DNA from 4 places in the Enterobacter cloacae complex sp. HYC033_NIDB genome. Region 1 is predicted to be linked to each of the others. Evidence: predicted binding sites of a transcription regulator. Region 1 holds the regulator's gene; each other region holds the start of a gene.
What was found. The regulator LexA, encoded in region 1, represses DNA repair genes until DNA is damaged. The targets are predictions, from matches to a motif close to TNCTGTATGTACATACAGNA.
Positions count from the first base shown of each region.

Region 2: the regulator LexA is predicted to act here: its motif matches at 2,758-2,777, upstream of sulA (SOS-induced cell division inhibitor SulA).
Region 3: the regulator LexA is predicted to act here: its motif matches at 2,438-2,457, upstream of umuD (translesion error-prone DNA polymerase V autoproteolytic subunit).
Region 4: the regulator LexA is predicted to act here: its motif matches at 2,171-2,190, upstream of dinB (DNA polymerase IV).

Region 1 covers NZ_CP115123.1:1,097,867-1,102,790, forward strand. Annotated here, with positions in the region: gene plsB (glycerol-3-phosphate 1-O-acyltransferase PlsB) at 1-1,961, opposite strand, end outside; gene O1721_RS05220 (diacylglycerol kinase) at 2,116-2,484, shown strand; gene lexA (transcriptional repressor LexA) at 2,593-3,201, shown strand; gene dinF (MATE family efflux transporter DinF) at 3,265-4,602, shown strand; gene O1721_RS05235 (CsbD family protein) at 4,722-4,924, shown strand, end outside.
Region 2 covers NZ_CP115123.1:2,529,355-2,534,278, forward strand. Annotated here, with positions in the region: gene O1721_RS11970 (AAA family ATPase) at 1-114, opposite strand, end outside; gene matP (macrodomain Ter protein MatP) at 301-753, shown strand; gene ompA (porin OmpA) at 819-1,871, opposite strand; gene sulA (SOS-induced cell division inhibitor SulA) at 2,228-2,737, opposite strand; gene O1721_RS11990 (TfoX/Sxy family DNA transformation protein) at 2,955-3,581, shown strand; gene yccS (YccS family putative transporter) at 3,538-4,924, opposite strand, start outside.
Region 3 covers NZ_CP115123.1:4,840,898-4,845,821, reverse strand. Annotated here, with positions in the region: gene O1721_RS23225 (MFS transporter) at 1-762, opposite strand, end outside; gene O1721_RS23220 (GNAT family N-acetyltransferase) at 759-1,286, opposite strand; gene O1721_RS23215 (LysR family transcriptional regulator) at 1,385-2,284, shown strand; gene umuD (translesion error-prone DNA polymerase V autoproteolytic subunit) at 2,478-2,918, shown strand; gene umuC (translesion error-prone DNA polymerase V subunit UmuC) at 2,960-4,234, shown strand; gene umuC (translesion error-prone DNA polymerase V subunit UmuC) at 4,260-4,924, shown strand, end outside.
Region 4 covers NZ_CP115123.1:1,741,073-1,745,996, forward strand. Annotated here, with positions in the region: gene O1721_RS08185 (NADH:ubiquinone reductase (Na(+)-transporting) subunit D) at 1-60, shown strand, start outside; gene nqrE (NADH:ubiquinone reductase (Na(+)-transporting) subunit E) at 67-663, shown strand; gene nqrF (NADH:ubiquinone reductase (Na(+)-transporting) subunit F) at 674-1,897, shown strand; gene nqrM ((Na+)-NQR maturation NqrM) at 1,900-2,100, shown strand; gene dinB (DNA polymerase IV) at 2,208-3,266, shown strand; gene pepD (cytosol nonspecific dipeptidase) at 3,322-4,779, opposite strand.

The sequences.
Region 1 (4,924 bases):
AACAGCTCCGCTTTCAGCATTGGGTAGATGGCCTGAATATGGCGCAGCAGCTCCTGACGCGAAATCCGGCGGTGCTGGGTAATAATGGCCGCCATCAGCGACGGCAGCATCAGCATGTGCGTGATGTTATTGCGGTAGTAGGTCATCAGCACGGCCTGCTCGCGCGGCAGAATGATGATGTCACCAATCGTATCTTTCTCGACTTCGAACTTGTTCATCTGCAACGCGTGATCGATCAGCTCGCTGGCGGTGGCAGACGGCACGGTCGAATCAACGGAATACGGCACGTTGCGCATGATATCCAGGTAGCAGTCAATCTGCTCGGTCAGCTGTTCGCGGGTCAGTGAACGCTGGCGGGAGGCCAGAAGCGCAGTACAACACAGGTTCATGGCGTTTGCCGCACCAGCATTGTTGATGCGTACCATCAGCTCGGATGCAATGCCGTTGACCGTTGGCGTCAGCCAGGCCGGACGTACCGCTTCGATAGGATCGATAGACTCGCGCCACTCCGGAACATGATGGTTCAGATATGTCATCAACGGCAGGGGCTCACCAAAGTTCACGTAGCCCTGGCCGAGGTTGCGCAGTTTACTCAGCCCACGCAGCATCTGCGGCAGACTCTCTTTCTCTTTGGTCGCACCGCGCAGCTCTTTCGCGTAGGTGCCCACTTCCATCACGTGTTCATAACCGATGTAAATAGGCACCAGCGTGATAGGACGCGTACCGCCACGCAGCATGGCCTGAATGGTCATCGACAGCGTGCCGGTCTTCGGATCGAGCAGACGACCGGTACGCGAGCGACCACCTTCAACAAAGTACTCCACGGAATAACCGCGGCTGAACAGCTCGCCCAGATACTCCCTGAAGACGGTGGAGTAGAGCTTGTTACCTTTGAAGGTACGACGAATGAAGAACGCACCCAGACGGCGGAATATCGGGCCTGCTGGCCAGAAGTTCAGGTTGATACCGGCAGCAATATGCGGCGGCACCAGCCCCTGGTGATAGAGCACGTAAGAGAGCAACAGGTAGTCCATGTGGCTGCGGTGGCAGGGCACATAGACAATTTCGTGGCCGTCGTGCGCTAACTGACGCACGCGCTCGGCGTTGTGGACGTTAATCCCCTGATAGAGGCGGTTCCACGTAAAGCCGAGGATACGGTCAGAGAGGCGAATCATCTCGTAGGAGAAGTTCGCGGCGATCTCTTCCATCAGCGCGATTGCGTTCTGCTGCGCTTTCTCGTGCGAAATTTTCTTGCTGCGCGCTTCATCTTCTACGGCACGGGCAATCGCTTTGGAAGCCAGCAGCTTGTTGAACAGATCCTGACGCGCCGGGAGACGTGGCCCAACGGCCGCCAGACGCTGACGTGCAAAGTGCATACGCGCAACGCGCGCCAGCTTTTGCGCAATGATTTTGTCAGTGCCGTGTTCATCCGCCATGCGGCGCAGTGAAACGGAAGGTGAGAAGCGGACAAAGCTGTCGCGTCCTAGCCAGGAGACGGCGAAGAACTTCTGAATGCCGTTGAGCATACGCAGCGGCGGGTTCTCTTCCCCTTTTTCACGCCCCGGACGGCGGCCAAACATCACCGACACCGGCACCATCTGCACGTCCAGATCGGGGTTGCTGCGGTGCAGATCAAGGTAATCATGGAACAGCTTAATGGACTCTTCTTTCGGCGTGTAATAGGTGAACACGCGCGGTCCGCCATGGATGAACACGTAGCGCGGCAGCAGCGTACCGTCGACTTCCAGCGGTTCGAGCGGGTCAGGTAAATCGTGCGCCAGACATTGAGCGCGAAGCGTCAGCAGGTCTGCCTTCGAGTTATAAGGCAAAACGTACATAATAGGGCGCGACGTATCGAGCCCTAATTCCAGCGCAGGTTCTGCTGGGATAGACTTACTTTTTACCAGTACGCTTAATGGTAAATTAAGTAATTTGTAGTAAATTCGTGGCCAGCCGGACATAAACGATGTAAAGCCTCTGGTTAATAATGCAATTGCGGCGCAAGGATAACAGAAAGCGCGCAAAATTTCTGTTGTTACCCGTCATACTTCAGGTTGCAGCAAAACGCGCTGCGGCTTTAGTTACAGACGCTATTTATCATAAAAGGTTCTTTTAATGGCCAATAATACCACTGGGTTAACTCGAATCATTAAAGCTGCCGGTTATTCATGGAAAGGTTTCCGCGCGGCATGGGTTAATGAAGCCGCTTTCCGCCAGGAAGCGGTTGCCGCAATCGTTGCCGTTGTCATCGCCTGCTTCCTTGATGTTGATGCTATCACCCGCGTACTGCTCATCGGATCTGTCCTTCTGGTGATGATAGTGGAAATTCTGAATAGCGCTATTGAGGCCGTTGTTGACCGAATCGGGTCGGAATTCCATGAACTGTCTGGCCGGGCGAAAGACATGGGTTCCGCTGCCGTACTGCTGGCGATTATCACTGCGGCGATCACCTGGGTCACGCTGCTTTGGTCGCATTTCCGATGAGCCTCGAGGAATAATTAAGTCCCTGGTTTTTTGTGCAGTTTTTGGTTCCAAAATCGCCTTTGACTGTATATACTCACAGCATAACTGTATATACACCCAGGGGGCGGTATGAAAGCGTTAACGACCAGGCAGCAAGAGGTGTTTGATCTCATTCGGGATCATATCGGCCAGACGGGTATGCCACCCACGCGTGCAGAAATTGCGCAGCGTCTGGGCTTCCGTTCTCCTAATGCTGCCGAAGAGCACCTTAAAGCGCTGGCGCGTAAGGGCGTGATTGAGATTGTTTCCGGCGCCTCACGCGGCATTCGTCTGCTTGTGGAAGAAGAGAGCGGTATTCCGCTGGTGGGCCGCGTTGCCGCAGGTGAACCTCTGCTGGCGCAGCAGCACATCGAAGGGCACTATCAGGTTGACCCAGGCATGTTCAAGCCGAGCGCCGATTTCCTGCTGCGCGTTAGCGGAATGTCCATGAAAGATATCGGTATTCTGGATGGCGATCTGCTGGCGGTACACAAAACGCAGGACGTGCGTAACGGGCAAGTCGTGGTGGCGCGCATTGATGATGAAGTGACGGTTAAGCGCCTGAAAAAACAAGGCAATACCGTGCAGCTTCTGCCTGAAAACAATGAATTCTCCCCGATTGTGGTGGATCTCCGCGAGCAGAGCTTCTCTATTGAAGGGCTGGCGGTCGGCGTTATCCGCAACGGTGAATGGCTGTAATCTCTTCCTGACAGGCTGTAGTTCCTCTACAGCCTGGCCTGTTTTCTGATTCCGGTAATTTCCATGGCACTGCTAACTTCTGCCGATAAGGCGTTGTGGCGTCTTGCGCTACCGATGATTTTTTCCAATATTACCGTTCCTCTGCTGGGGCTGGTGGATACGGCGGTTATCGGGCATCTCGATTCGCCGATTTATCTTGGCGGCGTCGCGATCGGCGCAACGGCGACCAGCTTCCTCTTTATGCTGCTGCTTTTTCTGCGCATGAGTACGACAGGCCTGACGGCCCAGGCGTATGGTGCAAAAGATCCTCTGCGTCTGGCGCGTGCGCTGGTTCAGCCGCTCATTCTGGCATTCGGTGCTGGCGCGTTAATCGTTCTGTTGCGTACGCCGCTGATTGATCTTGCGCTCCATATTGTAGGCGGCAGCGATGCCGTACTGGAACAGGCCCGGCGGTTCCTCGAAATTCGCTGGCTCAGCGCGCCCGCTTCACTGGCAAACCTGGTCTTGCTGGGCTGGCTGCTGGGCGTGCAGTACGCCCGCGCACCGGTGATCCTACTGGTGGTGGGCAACCTGCTTAACATTGTGCTCGATCTCTGGCTGGTGATGGGGCTGCACATGAACGTCCGGGGCGCGGCGCTGGCCACGGCGATTGCCGAGTACGGTACGCTGCTGATCGGTTTGGGGATGGTCTGGCGCGTGCTGGCGATGCGCGGTATCACCCTGGATCTGCTGAAATCGGCCTGGCGCGGCAACATTCGTAAGCTGCTGGCGCTTAATCGCGACATCATGCTCCGTTCGCTTCTGCTGCAACTCTGCTTTGGTGCATTAACCGTTTTTGGTGCGCGTCTTGGGCCTGAAATCGTCGCAGTCAACGCAGTGCTCATGACGTTACTGACCTTTACCGCTTATGCGCTGGATGGTTTTGCTTACGCCGTCGAGGCGCATTCAGGGCAGGCCTATGGCGCGCGTGAAAGCGGCCAGTTACGTGAGGTCTGGCGTGCTGCCTGTCGTCAGGCGGGCCTGGTGGCGCTGGTCTTTGCTCTGGTGTACGCCTGTTTTGGTGGGCATATTGTCGCGCTACTCACCTCGTTGCCCGCGCTACGTGAGCTGGCCGATCGCTACATCCTCTGGCAGGTAGTATTACCGGTGGTGGGCGTGTGGTGCTATTTGCTGGACGGCATGTTTATTGGTGCGACGCGAGGGGCGGAGATGCGCAACAGCATGGCCGTCGCGGCGGCGGGGTTCGGCCTGACGCTGCTAACCCTGCCGTATCTCGGCAATCATGGTCTGTGGCTGGCGCTGGCGGTGTTTCTCTCACTGCGTGGCCTTTCGCTGGCCGTTATCTGGCATCGTCACTGGCGAAACAATACCTGGTTTCCAGCCCCGCACGATATATCGTAACGGTTAAAGATTCCGAATATAAAAACAACTGCCGAATCCTTAACTACAATAATAATCACGTCCAGCAGAAAAGAACGAAGCGGACGATACTCATAGACGCTTAACACGAGGACACGATTATGAATAAAGACGAAATCGGCGGCAACTGGAAGCAATTCAAAGGTAAAGCGAAAGAACAGTGGGGTAAGCTGACAGATGACGATATGACCGTCATTGAAGGTAAGCGCGATCAGCTGGTAGGTAAAATCCAGGAGCGCTACGGTTACGAAAAAGATCAGGCGGAAAATGAAGTCAAAGACTGGGAAACCCGTAACGACTACCG
Region 2 (4,924 bases), 1.4 Mb from region 1:
TGTATCGCTAAGTATGAATTCGTGTTCTTTTGTGAGGTCTGGCTGTGCAAACAGCTCCTGATAGCTCTCGGTATCCGGAACCAGGTCACGCCATGCAAGTTTCGTAATGGTCAAAGTTGATGTTTTTTAGTCTGAAGTAAAACCGTGGAGTATACCGTAAGCGGCGCACTCTGCCCAATCAGGATTCGGGTTTTCGTCATGCGGATCGCCTGCGGCGTTTCACAGGATATGATTTCTTTTCAGCAGATTGCCAAAAAACTGATATTCTGAACAGAGTTACACGGTAACACTGAGATCGCAATGAAATATCAACAACTGGAAAACCTCGAAAGCGGCTGGAAATGGAAGTACCTGGTCAAAAAGCACCGTGAAGGGGAGCTGATCACCTGCTACATCGAAGCCAGCGCGGCACAAGAAGCTGTGGATATGTTGCTGACCCTCGAAAACGAACCGGTACAGGTCAACGGCTGGATTGAGAAACACATTAATCCGGCCTTGTTAAACCGGATGAAGCAAACTATCCGTGCTCGTCGTAAACGGCATTTCAATGCCGAGCATCAGCACACCCGTAAGAAATCGATCGACCTGGAGTTCATGGTCTGGCAGCGTCTGGCCGGGCTTGCGCAGCGGCGCGGAAAAACCCTGTCGGAAACGGTGGTGCAGCTGATTGAAGATGCCGAGCACAAAGAGAAGTATGCCAGCCAGATGTCGACGCTGAAGAACGATCTACAGGCACTGTTAGGTAAAAAATAAGCTTTTTACTTTTCTTCAGATAATAAAAAACCCCGCATCGCGGGGTTTTTTTATAAGACGATAACTTATGCCGCAGGCTGAGTTACAACGTCTTTGATACCTTTAACTTCGATCTCTACGCGACGATCTGGTGCCAGGCAGTCGATCAGTGCAGCGCGTGGTTTCACGTTGTCACAGGTAGAACCGGTAACTGGGTTAGATTCGCCCATACCACGTGGGGAGATCTTGTTAGCTGGGATACCTTTAGATACCAGGTAATCAACTACAGACTGAGCACGTTTCTCAGACAGACCCTGGTTGTAAGCGTCAGAACCGATACGGTCGGTGAAGCCCAGAACCACTACAGAACCGTCTTTAGGATCCAGGTTGCTCAGCTGGGTGTACAGCTGATCCAGTGCCTGCTGACCTTCTGGTTTCAGGGTAGCTTTGTTGAAGTTGAACAGAACGTCAGACTTCAGAGTGAAGTGCTTGGTCTGTACTTCTGGAGCTGGAGCCGGAGCTGGAGCTACGACTGGCGCATCTTCCTGCTGACCGAAACGGTAAGAAACACCAACGCTCAGCATGCCGTTGTCTGGACGAACGCCAACGGTAGCACCGTCACCGATGTTGTTAACCCACTGGTATTCCAGACGGGTAGCGATGTCACGGGTCATTGCCCACTCAACGCCACCAGCGAATACTGGGGAAACACCAGTGTCGTGGTCGTCACCAGCGATGCTGTTGCTGGAGTCTGCACGCCATACCATGCCGCCCAGACGGGTGTACACGTCCAGATCGTCAGTCACTGGGTAACCCAGTTTAGCGGTCAGCTGTACGCCTTGAGCTTTGAAAGCGCCATTTACGTTGTCGCCTTTGTAAGGCATACGACCTAACCAGTCGTAGCCCATTTCAAAGCCAACATACGGGTTAACCTGATAGCCACCGAACGCACCTGCACCCAGCTGGCTCTCGTGAGTAGGGCCATCGTTGTTCAGGCTGCTGTTGTACCAACCGGTGTCATGGAACTGAGACCAGCCCAGTTTACCACCTGCATACCAGGTATTATCTTTCGGAGCGGCCTGCGCTACGGTAGCGAAGCCAGCCAGTGCCACTGCAATCGCGATAGCTGTCTTTTTCATTTTTTGCGCCTCGTTATCATCCAAAATTTGCCATGAATATCTCCATCGGAGGAATCACGGTTAAATCCTTCACCGGGGGGCGTGGTCAAATATAAACCTACCGATATCTTCGGCTTAGGCCGAGCACCCCTGGCGATGTAAAGTCTACAACGTAGCTGAAAACTTACAAGTGTGAAGTCCGTCAGGCATATGAAAAAAAAAGTTCCGTATACCTAATATTTAACAATTTTTGAACGAATTTTGTGCAGTAAAATTAACGAGAACCGCGTCAGACAAGCCTTGCCGCAGTTTTGACGCGTTGAACTTTTTTTGCATACCGTGGTCGAAAAAAATTCCAGGAAAACTCTTAAAATGACTCAATGGTACACATTTGAGTGAATTTTTAGCCCGGGATGTTGTCCTCTGCGATAGGAATCTCCACGAACCGGCCGCATGATGAAACCCATCGCATTACCTTCTTCAGCCGCTTCAGACAGACGCAAATGTTCCTCTTGCGACAGATCCTCAGGCAACCACCCAATCACGACGCTATAGTTCCCGGTACGTAATGCCCGGACCATCGACTCGACCGTATCGCAAGGGGAGAGTTGATTAATCTGCATCACCTTCGCTAACGGCAGGCCAGCCGACTGAACCCATTCACGACTTAATTTTTGCTGTGGCGTCAGCCAGAGCTGCCAGCGAGACTGTTGCCCGAGCTGCTGCAAAAGCGGCAGGAGTAAGAGTTGTGTTAACAGCGGCTGGTCTTCACGGTAAACCACTTCACTGATAAGCCCTGTCGATACACGCCCGATAGAATTCTGCGCAGCATTGCCTGCGGCAGAAGTGGAAGGTGTTAAGTGATTTGCATAGCCTGAAGTGTACATATTCATTCCAGCCCTGTAGTTACTGTATGGATATACAGTAACCCCTGTGTGCATAAAGATCAACCTCATTTTCGGAAAGCGACTCGCAAATTTCATCCATTCCTGGTGAACCTGAAAAAATCATCTTGCCCAACGGCAATAAGTTGCCTATTTTCCTGCTAACGGATCCGTTAGTAAGAAATATCGTGTTTACTGTATGATTTTTAATGGAATTGTCATGAAAAAGATATCTTATGATCGGATTTATCAATCTCAAGAATACCTCTCTCCGCTGGGCGAAATTCATCATCGCGCCCTGTTTGGCGGTTATACCCTGGCCGTGGATGAAGCGGTGTTCGCGATGGTGTCTGACGGCGAGCTGTACCTTCGCGCCTGTGAGCAAAGTGCAAAATACTGTGTAAAAAACGCCTCCTCTTTTCTGACACTGATGAAACGAGGACGGCCAGTGCTGCTTAATTACTACCGTGTGGATGAAGGTCTGTGGCAAAACAGGGAAAAGCTGCTTCAGCTCTCCTCGTTTGCGCTCGATGCCGCCAGGAAAGAGCGCTACCAGCGCCATCAGCGTAATCGGCTTAAGGATCTGCCGAACCTGACCTTTCAGATTGAGGTCCTGCTTATGGAGGCGGGCATTACCAATGAAGAGACGCTACGACAGTTGGGGGCGAAGACGAGCTGGCTGAAAATGCGCTCTAAGAATAAAGCGCTGAGTATCCGGGTATTGTTCGCGCTTGAAGGCGCCATCGAAGGGTTACATGAAGCGGCACTCCCGGCGGATATTCGCCGGGAGCTTATGGAGTGGTTTAATGCGCTGCCTGAGTCGCAGGGCCATCATTCCGCCAGGTAGCGATCTTCTGTCGCAGCCGACAAATTTCCGGCAGCAAAGCGATAAGCAGGCCAATTTGCTGTAGGACCAGCGGAGCTTTGTTGTCGGTGCCAGGATCAAGGTGTGCGATACGTTGCACCAGTTCATCCAGTGCCTGGTGAACCCGTGGCTCATCCGCAGGTTGATGATGAAGCGCATCATCAACGTAGCAAACGGCGTCGTCCAGCAGCGCCAGGATGCCCGGATTTGTCAGTTTCTCACGGTGGGCGCCAAGGGTAGAGATATAGCTGGTGAACGTGTGGTTCAGACACAGCAGGCGGAAGGCTGTCTCCCGGATTTCTGCCGTGGCGCGCGGCTCAGTTGACATATTCGAGACAACGGAAGCCAGCTCTGCGTCCGTGTTATGCGCATCGCGACGGGCAATCCGATAGGCCAGACGGTTATCGCGACCCTGATGGTATTGCTCAAGAATAGCATCCAGATAGCGGCAGTTGGCGTTCATTGCTCTGTCGGACACGCGCGGTAAGTTACGAAAACGCCAGTCCGGCCAGATAAAGCTCACCGCCGCCCAGGCAATGGCGCAGCCGATTAGCGTGTCGATCACGCGGGGGAGGGCCACTTCAAAGCCTTCACCCAGCAGATTGAAGCAGAGCAGCACCAGCAGCGTGATGAACATCGTGGCGTGGGCGTACTGCACATTGCGGAAGGCGAAAAACAGTACACCGGTAATCACGATCAGGATCAGTTGCCCTTCTACGGATGGCACAAAGTAGAGCACCGGCAGCCCGATGGCGACCCCGACTAATGTCCCGACAATACGCAGCGCGAGCCGATGGCGGGTAGCGTTATAGTTCGGCTGGCAGACAAACAGGCTGGTCAGCAGGATCCAGTAACCGTGGTGCAACCCTGTTATCTGGATAAATGCATAGCCGACGCACAGAACCAGCGACATCCTTACCGCATGGCGAAAGAGGGCGGATTCCGGCGTAAAATGACGGCTCAGGCGCAGCCACATATCGCTGAAACCGTTGAGACTGTCGTCGGCAAGCTGGTTGTCGGCGTCATTGCCCGGCATTGCCATCGCCTGTTCAGACTCAATGGTGGCGAGCTGAGCATCGATGGCTCTCAGGTTGTTGAGCAAGAATCCCAGGGCTTTGAACTGTTCCGGCGATGTCCCACTGGCCTGAACGCGATCGAGGGCCGCATCCAGATGACTGAATGCGCGTTCAAAGCGAGGATCGTGCTGATAGGGCGTGCGCAGCAGTATTGAGCGCGCAAGTTGCTGGCAGGCCTGAGACTGCATTGACAGCAGGCGCTGGAAACGGAACATCACGTCGCTGTAGCGGAATTTCTCGCGCAGGTCA
Region 3 (4,924 bases), 1.1 Mb from region 1:
CAGCATGCCAGCCAGAGCAGGCACGCCATAAGAGGCCAGTATCCGGGGAAAATGTGTGGACACGCCGGTGGAGACAAAGCTTATCAACGCTATCAGAGTGGCATACCACAGGCCGCTGATGAGTGCTTTTGTGTCCTCTGATGTTGCTGTTGCGTCAGCCGAATGGCCGGATCGCCCTGTTACGGGAAGTTTTACCCGACTGCCTGCCGGAACGGCAGTTAAAAAAAACAGGCTCAGCAGGCCCGCACAGCCATAAATGATGACGGCATGCCGCCAGTCGGTGACGTGAAGAAGCGCTGCGCCAGCAGGCCAGAAAGCGGCCGACGCGAGACCGCCCAGCAGGGTGACCAGAGAGATTGCCTTGCGAGCCTCTGCGCCTGCGGTTTCCACAAGCATGGCAAAAGCGGCGTCATACAGAGCAAGCCGCATGCCCGCGCCTGTCAGGATCCAGACGGCATCCCACGCTAATGTTGAATAGGTAAACGCCATCAGAAAACACCCGATGGTTATAGCCAAAGTTCCCGCCATCATCAGGGTGCGTCCACCGGTACGGGCCATTACGGGACCGATAAGCGGTGAAACCAGCCCCATAACGAGCATGGCAACGCTCAGGCCGGAGAATGTCTCACCGGAAGACCAGCCTGTTTCCGCCATGATGGCGGCTCCGAAGACACCCGGCATGTAGAACGTAATACCCCAGTTGATAAGCTGCGTCATGCCGATGCAGAAAATGGTGCGGCCTGTCAGATATCCTTGTGTCATTCTGTACTTTCCGGAAGCGTAGCGTCGCCATGCCCGAGCGTACGCTGCAGGATAACCGTATCGAGCCAGCGCCCATGCTTGAATCCTACAGACCTGAGGGTGCCAGTGATGCTGAAGCCTGCAGCGCGGTGAAGAGCAAGGGAGGCAGTATTTTCACTGTTCCCCACCACCGCTACAAGTTGCCGAAAACCACGGGCTTCTGCCCATCCTACTGCACGGGATAGCAGCATTTTTCCAATGCCCCGCCCCTGATACGTGGCATCAACATATACAGAGTCTTCCAGAGTAAAGCGATAGGCGCACCGTTCCCGGTATAGAGACAAATAGCAGTATCCTCGAACAATTCCTCCGTCAACCGCCACCAACCAGGGCAGTCCTGCTGCATGTACCTTTTTCAGCCGGGCTGCCATTTCAGCCTCACCCGGCGGTTCGGTTTCAAAAGTGGCGGTGCCGTGTAATACGTGATAAGCATAAATCTGTTGTATAGCGGGAATATGTCGTTCATCTGCTTCGGTTATTTCCATCAGTACAGCTCCCTTTCAGATCAGAAACAGAGACTAACCCGGATGAATCATTTCAGACAGGCAGCAGGGCTTATCAGCGTTATGAGGAAAACTTTGGCATGGCAACACTGAACCTCGATCATCTGGCTACCTTCAGGCTGGTCATCAGCCGGGGCAGTTTCTCGGGGGCGGCAGAAGTACTTGGCTTGTCGCAACCGGCAGTGAGCCTGCAGATAAGACAGCTGGAGCAGACGCTTAAGGTCAGGCTTATTGAGCGAACCAGCCGGGGAGTAAGACCAACGACTGCCGGTTTGACTCTCGCTGAACACTGCATGAAAATTGATGCGGTGGTAAGCGGAGCGGTTGAAGCGGTTTCCCTGCATTCAGACGAAATAACCGGCACCGTTACTGTCGGCACAGGCGCAACAGCCTGTATCCATCTGCTACCTCACTTACTGCAGCAACTTCGACAGACCCATCCCCTGCTGAAGGTGGATGTACGCACAGGCAATACTTCAGATATTGTACGGGGAGTGGAGGAAAACCGTATAGATATTGGTCTGGTAACGCTGCCGGCAGCCGGTAAATGCCTGAGTGTCAGCCCGCTGGGTACGGATGAGTTTGTTGTAATCATGGAAAAGGACACCTCGGAGCAGAGTGCAAAACCGCTGTCTCCTGATACCCTTTTGCCACTGCCGCTGATTGTATTTGAACCCGGAAGTGCCACACGCGATCTGATTGACGGATGGTTCAGCGATGCAGGGCATACTGTCAGCCCGGTTATGGAGCTTGGCAGTATTGAAGCCATTAAAAGGATGGTTCGTTCCGGCCTGGGTTACAGCATCGTTCCCCGTATGTCCGTTGCAAGTCATGAAGAAAGGCAGGGTCTCAGTCTTTACTCAGTAACGCCATCGCTTCACCGGACTCTGGGGACAGTGATGCGGGAGGATCGGATTGTCAGCAGGGGCATAAGTGAAGTACTGAACAGACTAAGTAAGATCTTTCCTGAATCAAAATAAATTTTTAACATGCCCTGACACAGAAAGTCCTGATAGCTGCTTGTTTTACGAGCTGTCGTTCCGCTATAAATTCAAATAAATCAATAGTCCATTATTTTAATGATATTTGTGTCGCCCCACGCTTCTTGCTTCGTCCGTAAAGTCAGACAATACTACTGTAAATACGTACAGCATTTTGACAGGGATTTTTGCTATGTTTCACGCCTTTGAGTTGATGCACCCGGCGGATAATCCGCCGCCCAGCTACAGGCCCCTTTTCCTGGAACGCGTACCCTGCGGTTTTCCCTCTCCTTGCCAGGACTATGCGGAGCAGGAACTCGACTTAAACGAATATCTAATAGCCCACAGGGCAAGCACCTTTTTCCTGCGCGCACAGGGCAACAGCATGCAGGATATAGGACTTTACGACGGCGATCTGCTGATAGTCGATCGGGCACTCAGGCCTGAGCACGGCGACGTGGTTATCGCTGTACTGTACGGCGAATTTACGGTCAAGCGCCTTCTTATTACCCAGAAAGGGCCGGTATTGCAGCCGATGAATCCCGCCTATCCTGTTATTATCCCAGACCCGGATACCCTGGAAATTTTCGGCGTAGTGGCGCACTTCGTGCACACTCCGCGCCGGAGAAACTGATATGTGCGGGTTATCTACACACGGCGGAGATCATGATGTCCATGTTCGGCCTGGCTGACGTTAATTCATTCTATGCCAGCTGCGAGACGCTGTTCCGCCCGGACCTGCGTGGCAGACCTGTGCTAGTGCTCAGCAACAACGACGGATGCGTCATTGCACGCTCCGCTGGCGCAAAAGCGCTTGGCATCAAAATGGGTGCGCCATGGTTTGAGGTAAAAACACAGGATTATCCGGAAAAGGTGCACGTGTTCAGCTCCAATTACGCGCTTTATCACAGCCTCAGCCAGAGAGTAATGACCGCGCTTGAAGAGATAACGCCACGCGTCGAGCAGTACAGCATTGATGAGATGTTTCTGGATCTCACCGGTATTGACGGCTGTGAGAACTTCGAAACTTTTGGCCGTCGCCTGCGTGCGCATGTCTTTACCACAACGGGTCTCACCGTCGGTATCGGCATGGGGCCGACCAAAACACTGGCAAAATCGGCCCAGTGGGCGGGCAAGGAGTGGAAGCAGTTTCGCGGCGTACTGGCGCTTACGCCAGGTAATCCGAAACGTACTGAAACCCTGCTGGCTAACCAGCCCGTTGAGGAAATATGGGGCGTGGGACGGCGTATCGGTAAACGACTCAACCTTATGGGCATCGAAACTGCTCTGCAGCTATCACGCGCGCGTCCGAAGTTCATTCGCGATAACTTTTCCGTGGTGCTGGAGCGCACCGTACGCGAGCTGAACGGTGAATCATGTATTCCGCTCGAAGAGCTGCCACCGGCAAAACAGCAGATTGTCTGTAGCCGCAGCTTCGGCGAGCGAATTACCTCAAAAGTCGCTATGCAGCAGGCGCTGTGTCAGTACGCTGCGCGCGCAGCGGAAAAACTGCGCGGGGAACGTCAGTACTGTCGCAACATCGGTGTGTTTATCCGGACGTCGCCACACGCAAACGGTGAGGTTTTTTACGGGAACAGCGCTGGTGAGAAACTGACGCTGCCAACACAGGACACGCGTGACATTATTGAATCTGCGATGCGATCACTTGACCGTATCTGGCTTGAGGGTCGAAGGTACATGAAAGCAGGTATCATGCTTGATAACTTCACTCCAAACGGTGTAAGCCAGCTCAATCTGTTTGAAGATAACCAGCCGCGGGCCAATAGCGCACAGCTGATGAAGGTACTGGATGATATCAACCAGTCCGGAATGGGAAATGTATGGTTTGCGGGCCAGGGCATTAATACCGAATGGAAAATGAAACGTGAAATGCTAAGCCCTGCTTGGACCACGCGCTGGTCTGACATACCTAAAGCGCGCGTGCTTTGAGTCGGTTACTAATTAAGCTGTTGAAATTGTATTCCACATAAATGCTGATATGTCAGACAGAGTGATGCCTATTTTGCAGTTACTGACTCCGCGTGTGGAAATTTACAGTATCGATGAAGCTTTTTGTGATCTTACGGGTATGCGTAATCTGTTATCGCTTGAGGTGTTTGGCCATCAGATACGTGATCAGATTAAGCGAAGAACACATCTGACTGTGGGAGTGGGAATAGGCCCTACAAAAACGCTCGCCAAACTGGCTCAGTATGCAAGTAAGCGCTGGCCCGCAACGCGAGGTGTGGTAGATCTCAGTGACAGACAGCGTCAGCGTAAGTTAATGGCTTTAGTACCAGTTGAGGAGGTCTGGGGTATAGGACGGCGGCTGGGTAAAAAATTACAGTTTATGGGCATTAACAATGCACTTCAGCTGGCTGAGCTGTCGCCTTCATTCATTCGTAAACAGTTCTCAGTAGTTGTTGAGCGCACGGTCAGAGAGCTGAACGGTATTCCTTGCCTCGGTTTAGAAGAATTTACTGCCCCAAAAGAACAAATCATATGCTCCCGATCTTTTGGAGAAAAACCGTCGGACGAAGTCAGCCTGCATCAGGCCATTTGCGCTCATGCTGAACGTGCAGCAGAAAAACTCCGTGCAGAGCATCAATTTTGTAAACGGGTAGCAGTTTTCATCAGTAC
Region 4 (4,924 bases), 640 kb from region 1:
ATCGGTTTGCTGATCTGGCTGATTCGTACGTTGAAGCCTGAACAGCAGGAAAAGGAGTAACCGACAATGGCTCATTACCTGAGTTTATTTGTGCGCGCGGTGTTTGTTGAAAACATGGCGCTCGCTTTCTTCCTGGGCATGTGTACGTTCCTTGCCGTTTCTAAAAAGGTATCGACGGCATTTGGTCTGGGCGTGGCAGTTACCGTTGTGCTGGGGCTTTCCGTTCCGATTAACAACCTGGTATTCAACTTCGTGCTGCGCGATGGCGCGCTGGTGGAGGGGGTTGATCTTAGCTTCCTGAACTTCATCACCTTTATCGGAGTGATTGCAGCGCTTGTTCAGATCCTTGAGATGATCCTCGATAAATACTTCCCGTCGCTGTACAACGCGCTGGGGATCTTCCTGCCGCTGATCGCCGTGAACTGCGCCATCTTCGGTGGCGTCTCGTTTATGGTTCAGCGCGATTACAACTTCAGTGAATCGGTTGTGTATGGCTTCGGTTCCGGTATCGGCTGGATGCTGGCGATTGTCACCATGGCGGGGATCCGTGAAAAAATGAAATATGCCAACGTACCTGCGGGGCTTCGTGGCTTAGGGATCACCTTTATCACCACCGGCCTGATGGCGTTGGGCTTTATGTCCTTCTCCGGTGTGCAGCTATAAGGGCTAACAGATGGAAATTATTCTTGGCGTGGTGATGTTCGCGCTGATAGTACTGGTGCTGTCAGGGCTGATCCTGGCGGCGCGTGCGAAGCTGGTCAATTCCGGGGATGTGATCATTGATATCAATGACGATCCGCAGAATCAGATCCGTACCCCGGCAGGGGATAAGCTGCTTAACACGCTCTCCGGCAACGGGATTTTTGTCTCGTCTGCCTGTGGCGGCGGTGGCTCCTGTGGCCAGTGCCGTGTGACGGTCAAAGAGGGCGGCGGTGATATTCTGCCAACGGAACTGTCGCATATCACGAAGCGTGAAGCGAAAGAGGGATGCCGTCTGGCGTGCCAGGTCGCTGTGCGCCAGAACATGAAGATTGAGCTGCCGGAGGAGATCTTCGGCGTGAAAAAATGGGAATGCGAAGTTATCTCTAACGATAACAAAGCCACGTTCATCAAAGAGCTCAAGCTGCGTGTCCCTGAAGGGGAGAGCGTCCCGTTCCGTGCGGGTGGGTATATCCAGATTGATTGTCCGGCACACACCGTCGCGTATGCTGACTTCGATGTGCCTGAGGAGTACCGGGCAGACTGGGATAAATTTAACCTCTTCCGCTTTGTTTCCGAGGTAAAAGAGCCCGCGCTTCGCGCCTATTCCATGGCTAACTATCCGGAAGAGAAGGGCATTATTATGCTCAACGTGCGTATCGCCACGCCGCCACCGAATGTGCCTGATGCCCCTCCTGGCGTCATGTCGTCGTATATCTGGTCCCTCAAGCCTGGCGACAAAGTGACGATTTCCGGCCCGTTCGGCGAATTCTTTGCCAAAGATACTGACGCGGAGATGGTCTTTATCGGCGGCGGTGCGGGTATGGCGCCGATGCGTTCGCATATTTTTGACCAGCTCAAACGACTTGGCAGCAAGCGTAAGATCAGCTTCTGGTACGGGGCGCGTTCACTGCGCGAAATGTTCTATGACGATGAGTTTGAACAACTGGCGCGTGATAACCCTAACTTTACCTTCCATGTGGCGCTATCCGATCCGCAGCCGGAAGATAACTGGACAGGCTATACGGGCTTCATCCACAACGTGCTGTATGAAAATTACCTCAAACAGCACCCGGCACCGGAAGACTGCGAGTTCTATATGTGTGGTCCACCAATGATGAACGCCGCCGTGATTAAGATGCTAAAAGATCTTGGCGTGGAAGATGAGAACATCATGCTTGATGATTTCGGAGGCTGATTATGCTGACTTTTCTGGCGACCTTTGCGGTGTTTGTGCTGGTGATCTTCGGCATGTCCTTAGGCTGGATCATCAAGCGTAAAAGCATTCAAGGCAGTTGCGGAGGCATCTCTTCCATCGGAATGGAAAAAGTGTGCGATTGTCCGGAACCGTGCGATGCGCGGAAAAAGCGGATGGCTCGCGAGCAGCAACGCATTCTTTAGTCTTCCAGGTCGGGTAAGGCAACGCCGCCACCCGACAATTCCTGCGCGCACTTCTCAACCCTCATTTGTTTACTGTATACTTATCCAGTAATAAGTGAGGGCTTACTATGCGCAAAATAATCCATGTCGATATGGACTGCTTTTTTGCCGCAGTGGAGATGCGTGACAACCCGGCGCTGCGGGATATTCCGATCGCCATTGGCGGCAGCCGGGTTCAGCGCGGTGTCATCAGCACCGCCAACTATCCTGCTCGCAAATACGGTGTACGCAGCGCCATGCCGACAGCGATGGCGCTGAAACTGTGCCCGCATCTCACTCTTTTGCCCGGACGTTTTGATGCCTATAAAGAAGCATCGAGCCACATTCGGGAGATCTTCTCCCGCTACACCTCACTGATTGAACCGTTATCGCTGGATGAAGCCTATCTGGATGTCACCCACAGCGTGCACTGCCACGGCTCCGCCACCCTGATGGCGCAGGAGATCCGCCAGACTATTTTTAACGAGCTGAACCTGACGGCATCGGCAGGCGTCGCGCCGGTCAAATTTCTCGCCAAAATCGCCTCCGATTTAAATAAGCCCAACGGCCAGTACGTCATCACTCCGGAAGAGGTTCCGGCGTTTTTAAAGACGCTGCCGCTCAGCAAAATCCCCGGCGTGGGCAAAGTTTCCGCCGCGAAGCTGGAAAGTATGGGGCTACGCACCTGCGAAGATGTTCAGCGCAGCGATCTGGCGCTGCTGCTTAAGCGTTTTGGTAAGTTTGGCCGCGTACTGTGGGAACGCAGTCAGGGCATTGATGACCGGGATGTGAACAACGAACGGCTGCGTAAATCGGTCGGCGTTGAACGCACACTGAGCGAAGACATCCATGACTGGACCGAGTGTGAAACCATTATTACGGAACAGCTTTATCCTGAGCTTGAACGACGCTTACTGAAGGTCAAACCGGATCTGCTTATTGCCCGACAGGGCATCAAACTGAAATTTAACGATTTTCAGCAGACGACGCAGGAGCACGTCTGGCCACGCCTCAACAAAGAGGATCTTATCGCGACGGCGAAAAAGGCGTGGGAAGAACGGCGGGGCGGACGAGGGGTGAGGCTGGTGGGGCTGCACGTCACCTTGCTGGATCCGCAGCTGGAGCGTCAACTGGTGTTGGGACTGTAGATTACGCTAATCGTAGGCCCGGCAAGCGTAGCGCCACCGGGCATCAAACGGCTAATTACTTAACAGGAATTGCTTTCAGCAGCTCAGTCAGCAGCGTCCAGTAGTGACCGACGCTTTCAATGTGAACCTGCTCATCCGGGGAGTGTGGCCCGGTGATGGTTGGCCCGATGGAGACCATGTCCATATCCGGATACGGTTTCTTGAACAGACCACACTCCAGACCCGCATGAATAACCTGAATGTTCGGGGTGCTGTTGAACAGTCGCTGATAAGTTTCACGCACCAGTGCCATGACCGGAGAACTTGCATCCGGCTGCCAGCCCGGGTAGCTGCCTTTTGCAGACGTTTTCGCGCCCGCCAGGGTACCCAGAGATTCCAGCATGCTCACAACGTACTCTTTACCGCTGTCGATCAGGGAACGGATCAGGCAGATGATCTCTGCGCTGTCGTCACCCATGGTCACCACGCCCACGTTCAGGGAGGTTTCCACCACGCCTTTCGCCACGTCAGAGTTGCGAATAACGCCGTTTGGCGTTGCGTTCAGCAGCTGGACGAACGTGTCACGAGACTGTGCGGTCAGCGCGGCTTTATCCGTCGTAACGGACTCCAGCACCACCGTCAGGTTTTTCTCTTTTGCAGACAGTTCGTTTTTCAGGATCTCCAGATACACGCTGGAGAGGTTTTTCAGCTCGTCCGCTTTCGCCGCAGATACCGCCACGGTAGCGAAGGCTTCGCGAGGGATCGCGTTGCGCAGAGTACCGCCGTTGAAGTCCACCAGGCGCAGATCCAGTTCAGCGGCATGGCCCGCCAGGAAACGCGCCAGCAGTTTGTTGGCGTTGCCCAGGCCCAGGTGAATATCACCGCCGGAGTGACCACCTTTCAGCCCTTTCAGCGTCAGCTTAAAGGTCTCGAATCCGGCAGGGATCGCTTCGCGGGACAGCGGCAGGGTAGAGATGAAATCGATCCCGCCCGCGCAGCCCATGTAGATCTCACCCTCTTCTTCGGAGTCGGTGTTGATCAGAATGTCCGCTTGCAGCCAGTTTGCCTGGAGACCGAACGCGCCATCCATGCCCGCTTCTTCAGTCATGGTCAGCAGCACTTCCAGCGGACCGTGTTCAACGCTGTCGTCAGCCAGCACGGCCAGCGCGGAAGCCATACCAATGCCGTTATCTGCGCCCAGGGTCGTGCCGCGCGCCTTCACCCACTCACCGTCGATGTACGGCTGGATCGGGTCTTTTGTGAAGTCGTGAACGGTGTCGTTGTTTTTCTGCGGAACCATGTCCAGGTGCGCCTGCAATACCACTGGCTTACGGTTTTCCATACCTGCGGTGGCAGGTTTGCGGATAAGAATATTGCCAACCTGGTCGCGCTCAGCGTGCAGACCTTTTTCCTTCGCCCAACCCATAATATGTTCGGCAAGCTGTTCTTCGTGATAGGAAGGGTGCGGAATGGAGCAGATTTTGGCAAAAATATCCCACAGTGGCTGTGGAGATAATTGAGACAGTTCAGACACGATAGGTCTCCTTGTCGATGCGCTGCAAAACAATGTTGCAGGTCACAGGGTTAGCAGGTTGATTGTTACCACAAGTCAGGCTTGCGAGATGCAACTGAGAATACCACTTTCTCCCGTGGCTGGTAGCATTAAGCATGTAAAAACT